One region of the Pantoea sp. CCBC3-3-1 genome, then DNA from elsewhere that is predicted to be linked to it. Evidence: riboswitches for the same ligand, from Rfam matches in the RefSeq annotation. Region 1 holds a riboswitch; the other holds the start of a gene.
What was found. A riboswitch is a leader RNA that binds a small molecule or an ion and turns the genes downstream of it on or off. The one in region 1 is predicted to bind fluoride.
Positions count from the first base shown of each region.

Region 2: another riboswitch for fluoride. It lies ahead of crcB (fluoride efflux transporter CrcB); the one in region 1 lies ahead of EHV07_RS01930 (DHHA2 domain-containing protein).

Region 1 is NZ_CP034363.1:455,437-458,837, forward strand. Features, by position in the region: gene eno (phosphopyruvate hydratase) at 1-390, opposite strand, end outside; gene EHV07_RS01925 (universal stress protein) at 406-831, opposite strand; gene EHV07_RS01930 (DHHA2 domain-containing protein) at 828-1,736, opposite strand; fluoride riboswitch at 1,815-1,884, opposite strand; gene EHV07_RS01935 (uracil-DNA glycosylase family protein) at 1,934-2,533, opposite strand; gene EHV07_RS01940 (TDT family transporter) at 2,530-3,401, opposite strand, start outside.
Region 2 is NZ_CP034363.1:1,063,570-1,066,970, reverse strand. Features, by position in the region: gene EHV07_RS04860 (sugar porter family MFS transporter) at 1-266, shown strand, start outside; gene EHV07_RS04855 (hypothetical protein) at 372-569, shown strand; gene EHV07_RS04850 (hypothetical protein) at 571-1,356, shown strand; gene crcB (fluoride efflux transporter CrcB) at 1,398-1,775, opposite strand; fluoride riboswitch at 1,859-1,931, opposite strand; gene EHV07_RS04840 (FUSC family protein) at 2,014-3,039, shown strand; gene EHV07_RS24450 (hypothetical protein) at 3,068-3,217, opposite strand.

The DNA.
Region 1 (3,401 bases):
CGGCTCGTGGGAGGCCTGTGCCGCCAGCCGGGCCACCGCCAGCGACACGCCCAGAATGGCATTGGCACCCAGGCGACTCTTGTTCTCCGTGCCGTCCAGCGCCAGCATGATGTTGTCCAGCTGACGCTGTTCGCGCACGTCGCTGCCGCGCACGGCCTGGCAGATTTCCGTATTAACCGCCCTGACGGCATCCAGCACGCCTTTACCGCCAAAACGGTGTGCGTCACCGTCGCGGCGCTCTGCGGCCTCGCGCGAGCCGGTACTGGCCCCGGAAGGCACCGAGGCGCGCGCCATCATCCCGTCCGTAGTCCGGGCTTCAACTTCAACGGTGGGGTTGCCGCGCGAGTCAAGAATTTCACGGGCGGTTACGTTATCCAGTGTAAAGCGCATGGTGTTTCTCCCGGTTCAGTCAGTCAGGTGAGTGATAAGCACATCCACCGTAAGGTGGTTGATGTAGTCCGCCGAGCGGGAGGTGAGCATTCCCATAAAGCGGTTTCGGTGCCCGGCAAGCACGAGGTCCACGCCCAGCTCCGCGATGCACTTCTCCACGTCCTCAACGCGGCGCATGGTCACCAGCTCCCGAGTGTCTACCGTCTCAGGCACGGAGGCCGCCAGCTCACTCATAAACGCTTTGCCTTTCAGCACCTCCTCCGACACGACGTCGTCCATCAGGCTGTCAGACACGTAGTTCATCTCCCGGTAGTCGTCGCTGATGTGCGCCAGGGTGATTTTCATGCCGAGCGGCTGCGCCAGCGCGACCGCCCGTTTCAGCAGAAGAGTGCCGTCGTTTTTATCGTTCACAAGTATCAGTGCGTGGGTGTAGCAGGTCATAATGAACCTCCGTTCTGGTTAAGGCGGGACTCAAGCCACGGCAGAAGCTGCTTTTTGCGGCTGAGCATGCCCGGTACGGAGCAGGAGGCGACGTTAACGCTCTCCCGCCCGGCGAAGTAAAGCGTTGAGAACCCGGTACGAATGTCGGTCAGCATCAGCACCGCCAGGCCAGCTCCCGACTGGTCTGCCAGATACGCCAGTGCTGCGAGCAGGTCGTTCATCACGGGGGCAACCTGTGACGGTGAGCTGACCTCAATCTGGGCTATGCGCACGTCGGTGCCGGCAATGACGAAGGCCTTGAGGTCCCTGTCCAGCAGCTGCTGTGCGCTGAGGCCGCTGACGTCTGTTTTTGCGGTGAGGAGGTCACGGGCGAAGGCTCTGCGGTTTACGCCAGACAGTGCGCCCAGTTCGGTCGCCGAACGGATATCGTCTTCGGTGGTGGTCGGCGAGCGAAGATTCACGGTATCACTCAGGAGTGCGCCCAGCAGAAGCACGGCGAGCGTCGGGGGCAGCATGCGGCGCGCTTCTGCGTCCATCAGCAGCCAGAGCAGCGTGGCGCTGCTGCCAACCGGGCGAATATGTACCTCCGGCGGCAGTTGCGTTATCAGCCCGCCCAGCCGGTGGTGGTCAGTGATGCCCACGACGTTGCTCCGGAGCAGGTCGTCAGGCCCCTGTGCCGGTTCGGTGAAATCGACCAGCCAGACCCGTTCATCCTTTAGCGGAAAAGCGAGCAGCGGCGGCAGCGTGAGGCCGGCGGCGTCAAAGATAAAGCGGGTTTCCCGGTTAGCCTCGCCGAGACGCCATGCGCGGGCATCCATTCCGCGCCCGGTCAGCCAGTGTGCGGTGACGACGGTCGTGCAGATGGCGTCGCTGTCAGGATTAATGTGGCCAAAAACGTGTATCACAGGTCTCTCCCCATAGAGGGAAGTACGCAGGCCGGGAGGAAAGTAAGGACGGCCTGACGCACCTCCTGAAAATCAAGAGTCACATCAGGCGTCATCAGCTCCTGAACGGAGCGGTTGGGAAGGGTGGAACGCCATCACCCTGTACTGTGAGTATAGAGCCGGTTGCAAAACCTGTCAGTATTATTCCGGCGGCGCTCTCAGCCCGCCAGCGCAGTGCGTGCCTCGCGGAGCACCTGGCGGATGTTTTCCGGCACTGCCGGGCTTGTGCAAAGCGACAGCGGGCTGGGGTGAGGCATAGTCAGCACCGTGACGCCGGGGCGAAGGCAGCTGACCGTCCCGCGGGCCTGCGCCGCTACGGCACCGGCCAGCACCACCACGCGCAGCGCGGGCAGATACGCCAGCACGCCCTCAAGCCAGGCGCAGCCGCTGCGGATGTCCGCCGCTGAGGGCCGTTTCTGCGGCCCGTCACTGACCCAGGGCACCGTATTCCACAGCACGCTGTCCCGGCGCGCAATACCGGCCTCCGCCAGAAACCGCCCCAGATTCTGCTGGGCCGGCCCCGGGTTATCTCGCGAAACGAACCGGGGTGACGGGCTGCTGCGCGCCGGCGACTGCAGCAGGACAAGCAGTCCGGCCTCGGTCCCGCCGTCGGCCGGATCAAACCACGGCAGTTCCACGCCGGCCTGACGCTGCCCGCTGACCCAGCGATTCAGCGCGGCTACGTGCGGCGCGGTAATCGCCGCGAGGCGCTCCTCGCGCAGAAAGGGGTCCAGCAGCGACGTGCAGGTTTCACTCACGACTTCCGGTCCAGGCCTGCCAGGCAGGGGGAAACAAAGAGTTTCCCGCTCCATGCCCCGCGCACCGTCTTCACAGCGACAAGCAGCCACATGGCGGCCAGCATGACGACAAGAAGCGCGCCGAAGCCTTTAAAGAACGCCAGGTCAACGAGGGTGGACAGCTTCAGCGTGGCGACGGTGTACACGCCCAGCGGGAAGGTAAAGCCCCACCATCCCAGGTTGAACGGAATGCCTTCACGAAAGTATCGCACGGTTATCAGCGTGGCCAGCAGCATCCACCACAGGCCGCAGCCCCAGAAGAGAATGCCGGCAACGAACCCCACGCCCTGCGCGATGTGAGCGATTTCCGGCATGCCCGCCGCGGCAAACACCCCGGGCGCATCGCCGCCGATGACCAGCATACCGAGCGAACCGGTGCCAATCGGCCCCAGGGCCAGCCAGCTTGAGGCTGCCATGCTTTCGTGCGGCAGCTTGTGCAGGGCCATACGCAGCAGCAGGATGGCAAGGATGCTCAGCGCCACCGGTACGGAGTAAGCCCACAGCACGTAGCTGGTAATAATGATGCCGAGCTGCGCGTGGGTGTCGGCAATGTGCGGCGCCAGCAGGCCGCCGCTGACCGCCGCGACCTCGGCAGCCACAACCGGCAGTAACCAGACGGCCGTCATCTGGTCAATGCTGTGCTGCTGCCGGGTAAACATCATGTAAGGAATACACACGCCGCACAGCAGCGACATCGCCACGTCCAGCCACCACAGGGCGTGCGCCACCGGAATGACGTCTGCGCCCCACCGGGGAAGACCGAACGCCAGCAGGCCGTTGATGATGGTCGCCATGCCCATCGGGATGGTGCCGAAGAACATGGACACGG
Region 2 (3,401 bases), 610 kb from region 1:
TCCCAATGCGTATTCGCGGCATGGCCAACGGGATTTCGGTGTTTGCCATGCAAATGACCAACTTCTCGATCGCCTTTATGTTCCCGATATTACTGGAGCATTTCGGCCTGACCATGACCTTCTTCGGTTTTGCCGCCATCGGTGTTGCCGGTGGTATCTTCGCGATTCTGTTTGCACCGGAGACGCAGGGCAAGACGCTGGAGCAGATTGAGAAGCACTTCAAAAAACATTTACAGGACGATCCAGCGCCGCAGACCGGCAGCTGATAATCGATTGCCACGGATGGCGATTTTCCCCGCTTTAATCATCGTCTCATAGAACAAAAGGAAACGAGCTGCCAGGCTTACCACTGGCAATTGAAGGAGATCGACGTGTTAAAATTTTTGTTTTCTCTTTTTTCCAGTCCTGAATCGCTGTTGCAGTTAATGAGCCAGCGCAATTTTGAAGAAACCATCGAAGAAGGCGAACGCATCATTATTGATGAAGATGGCATCGCTACGGTCAATATCGCCAGCGATGAAGTTCGCGAAGATTTCTCCCGTCACGTCCATACGCTAAAGAGGGCTTAAGATGGGTACCGCGATATTTATGGTGTTAATGGTCTGCGGTTACTGGTACACCAGCCGTGACCTCTCCACCCGTTTTAAAATCAAACGTTCATTTGGCTGGGACGTCTATTTTCTTGTCGCGCTCTATGGCTGTATCTTCGTTTTACAGGGCGTCATTGCCACAGGATTGATCTGGCTGGTTCTGTTTGGGCTCTCTTCCCTGCTTAACGCTTTGCCACAGCTCGCTGGCGGTCATCATCACGACTGGCAAATGGAGTTTATGAACTGGAGCTTTCTCGGCATCCAGGCGCCCGTTGTCGTCATGCTGACGTTTGCCGTCGCCTTCTGTATTTATCGCTCCAGCTGGTCTGGCAGCGCCCGCCTGAACAGCAGCGGACGTAAAAGACTCTACAAAAAACTTTCCCGCGCGAACGGCGTAGAAGGCTTGCTGTTTCAGTGTATGGAAGAAGGCGAGCTGGCGTGGGTAACGTTAAAATCCCGCCGCATTTATATTGGAATGATCCACACTGCCGCGTACGAGAATACCTCAACATCCAATATCGTCCTGATTCCTATGCTCAGCGGCTACCGTGACGGCGAGACGCTAAACCTGTGCATCGAGCATAATTACAGCAAATGGTACGCCGAGCATAATATTACGCTGGATTCAGAACCGAAATCCGCCATGGCATTTCGCAAGGTGATTTTACTGGATCAGATTGAAAGCCTGTCGCTGTTTGATGCGGCCAGTGCGAGCGCGCTGGCGCTGGAGTCAGATGAACCGAATGTTTATGTCGGTAATGCGTGATCGCCTGAGCCAGACAAAATATCACGCTCATGCAGCGGCAGTTATCCGGCAATCAGCGTCATCAGCCAGAAGCCCAAAAACGTCATTAACAGTGAGCCGATAACGTGGGTAAAGACGGAAACCATGGCCCAAAAGTAGTTCCCGGCCTGGAGCAGCGTTACGATCTCCAGTGAAAAGGTCGAGAAGGTTGTCATCCCACCGCATAAGCCCGTGGTGATTAACAGTTTCCATGCAGGATCGAGCTGCGGGTTGCGTAAAAACCAGCCCATCGCCGCACCAATAATAAAGCCGCCAACCAGATTCACAATCAGGGTGCCGGGCGGCAGATTGGGGAAAAGTGCGTTAAGGCGAACGGCCAGCAGCCAGCGAATAACGCAGCCAGCGGAACCGCCAACGATGACGGCGAACAGTGCTTTCATAGAGTCCTCTGGTTTAAACGAGGCAGGCAGTACAGGGATGCTGGCATCCTGACGGGCGGCCACCCTGTTTGGTGAAAAAGATGGCTGTATCAGGTGTCATCAGCGCCAGACTTACGGAGCGGTTAGGTAAGGTGGAACACCATCACCTTTGCGGGCAAAGCCTAATCATTGAAAGTGGCTTTTGCAAGCGTCACGTTTTTTTATTCTACCGACAACATTCAGGAGATGCTGTCAGCAAATGCGCCTTACTTCCACACTGCAACACGATTTACTGTTAGGGCTATGTTGCCTGCCAGCCATTGCCGCCATCTATCTGGCGGGTTTTACGTTTAACCACGTTGCCGCCGCCAGCATTGCGGCCAGCGGCGCATTGACGCTGGCTTTTGGTGCGAACAAAACCTGGGGCGGCTCATCGTTTTCACTGCTGATCACCACCACGTTGGGCATCGCTTTCTCTTCCTGGATTGGCTGCCTGACGGGGAATAGTGTTCCGCTCTATATTGCAGGCGCAATGGTTTACGCGGGCGTGTACGTGATGATGACGAATGTTGATGCCAGCGCCTGGTGGATGTTATTGCAATGGTCAATCGCTTACCTGGTTTCTGGTTATTTTGCCGGCACCGTTGAACATGCTGCCGCGCGTGCTGCGCTCACCGGCAGTGGCGGTTTAGTGCAAATGTGCTTTCTCTATCTGGTTTTTCGACGCTACCCTTTCCAGCTGAAGGATTTTAAGCCTCATGCCTGGTTACGGTTTCTGCGCATCACCATGGGTAAATACAAACACAAAATACATCTGCAATGGTCAATCTTTTACGGGGTGTTAACCATGTGCCTGGCGTTAAGCACGGTGGAAATATTGCACGTGCAGAATGGTTATTGGGCGGGCATGACGTTGCTGATTTGCCTGCGTAATAATTATCGCGATTCGATTTCTCGCGTTCAGGCAAGGGTGTTGGGAACCTTAACAGGCAGTATTCTGGCAGCAATGCTAATCGACCTTTGCCACAGCCCGCTGTTTTTGGTGGGGGGATTCATATTATTTGGCTACATCGCGTTTAGCTTTTCCTACTCTTTGATCTCAAAGTCTTATTTTGTTTTCACCTTTTTTGTCACGCTAATGGTGGTCTTTATGATCTCAAGCCTCGGCGCTTCGCAATTGCAGGTAGCCACCCATCGGTTAGAGGCAACGGCAACGGGCGGGCTGTTTGCCCTTTTCGCCATTCTGATGACCCGCTTTTTTACCCGTCGGCAAATTATCAGGTAGACCGGCCCGCAACGGCGAGCCGGACTGCTTAATGTTGCTCTTTTACTGAGGTTTCATCTTCTTCTTTCAGAAAAGATTCCAGAAAATTGCGCTGTGCTTCACTCAGTACCCAACCTTTTAAATACGGTTGTTCTTCCACAGCCTTTGTATTGATTACACCTTCTTCAAAGCTGTTCATCAGCTCATTCCTCCCGCTACAACCGCGGCGAAACATATCCAAACAGCGGCGCTCGCTGTCACCATTGTCATCCAGACTTTCCTTCTTGAGGACATGCTCATCTCCATTGACTCTCCTTATCAAAACAGATCCGCCGCAAATTATAGCACTTAGACAAATGTTTCATAAAAATTCATTTTTTAGA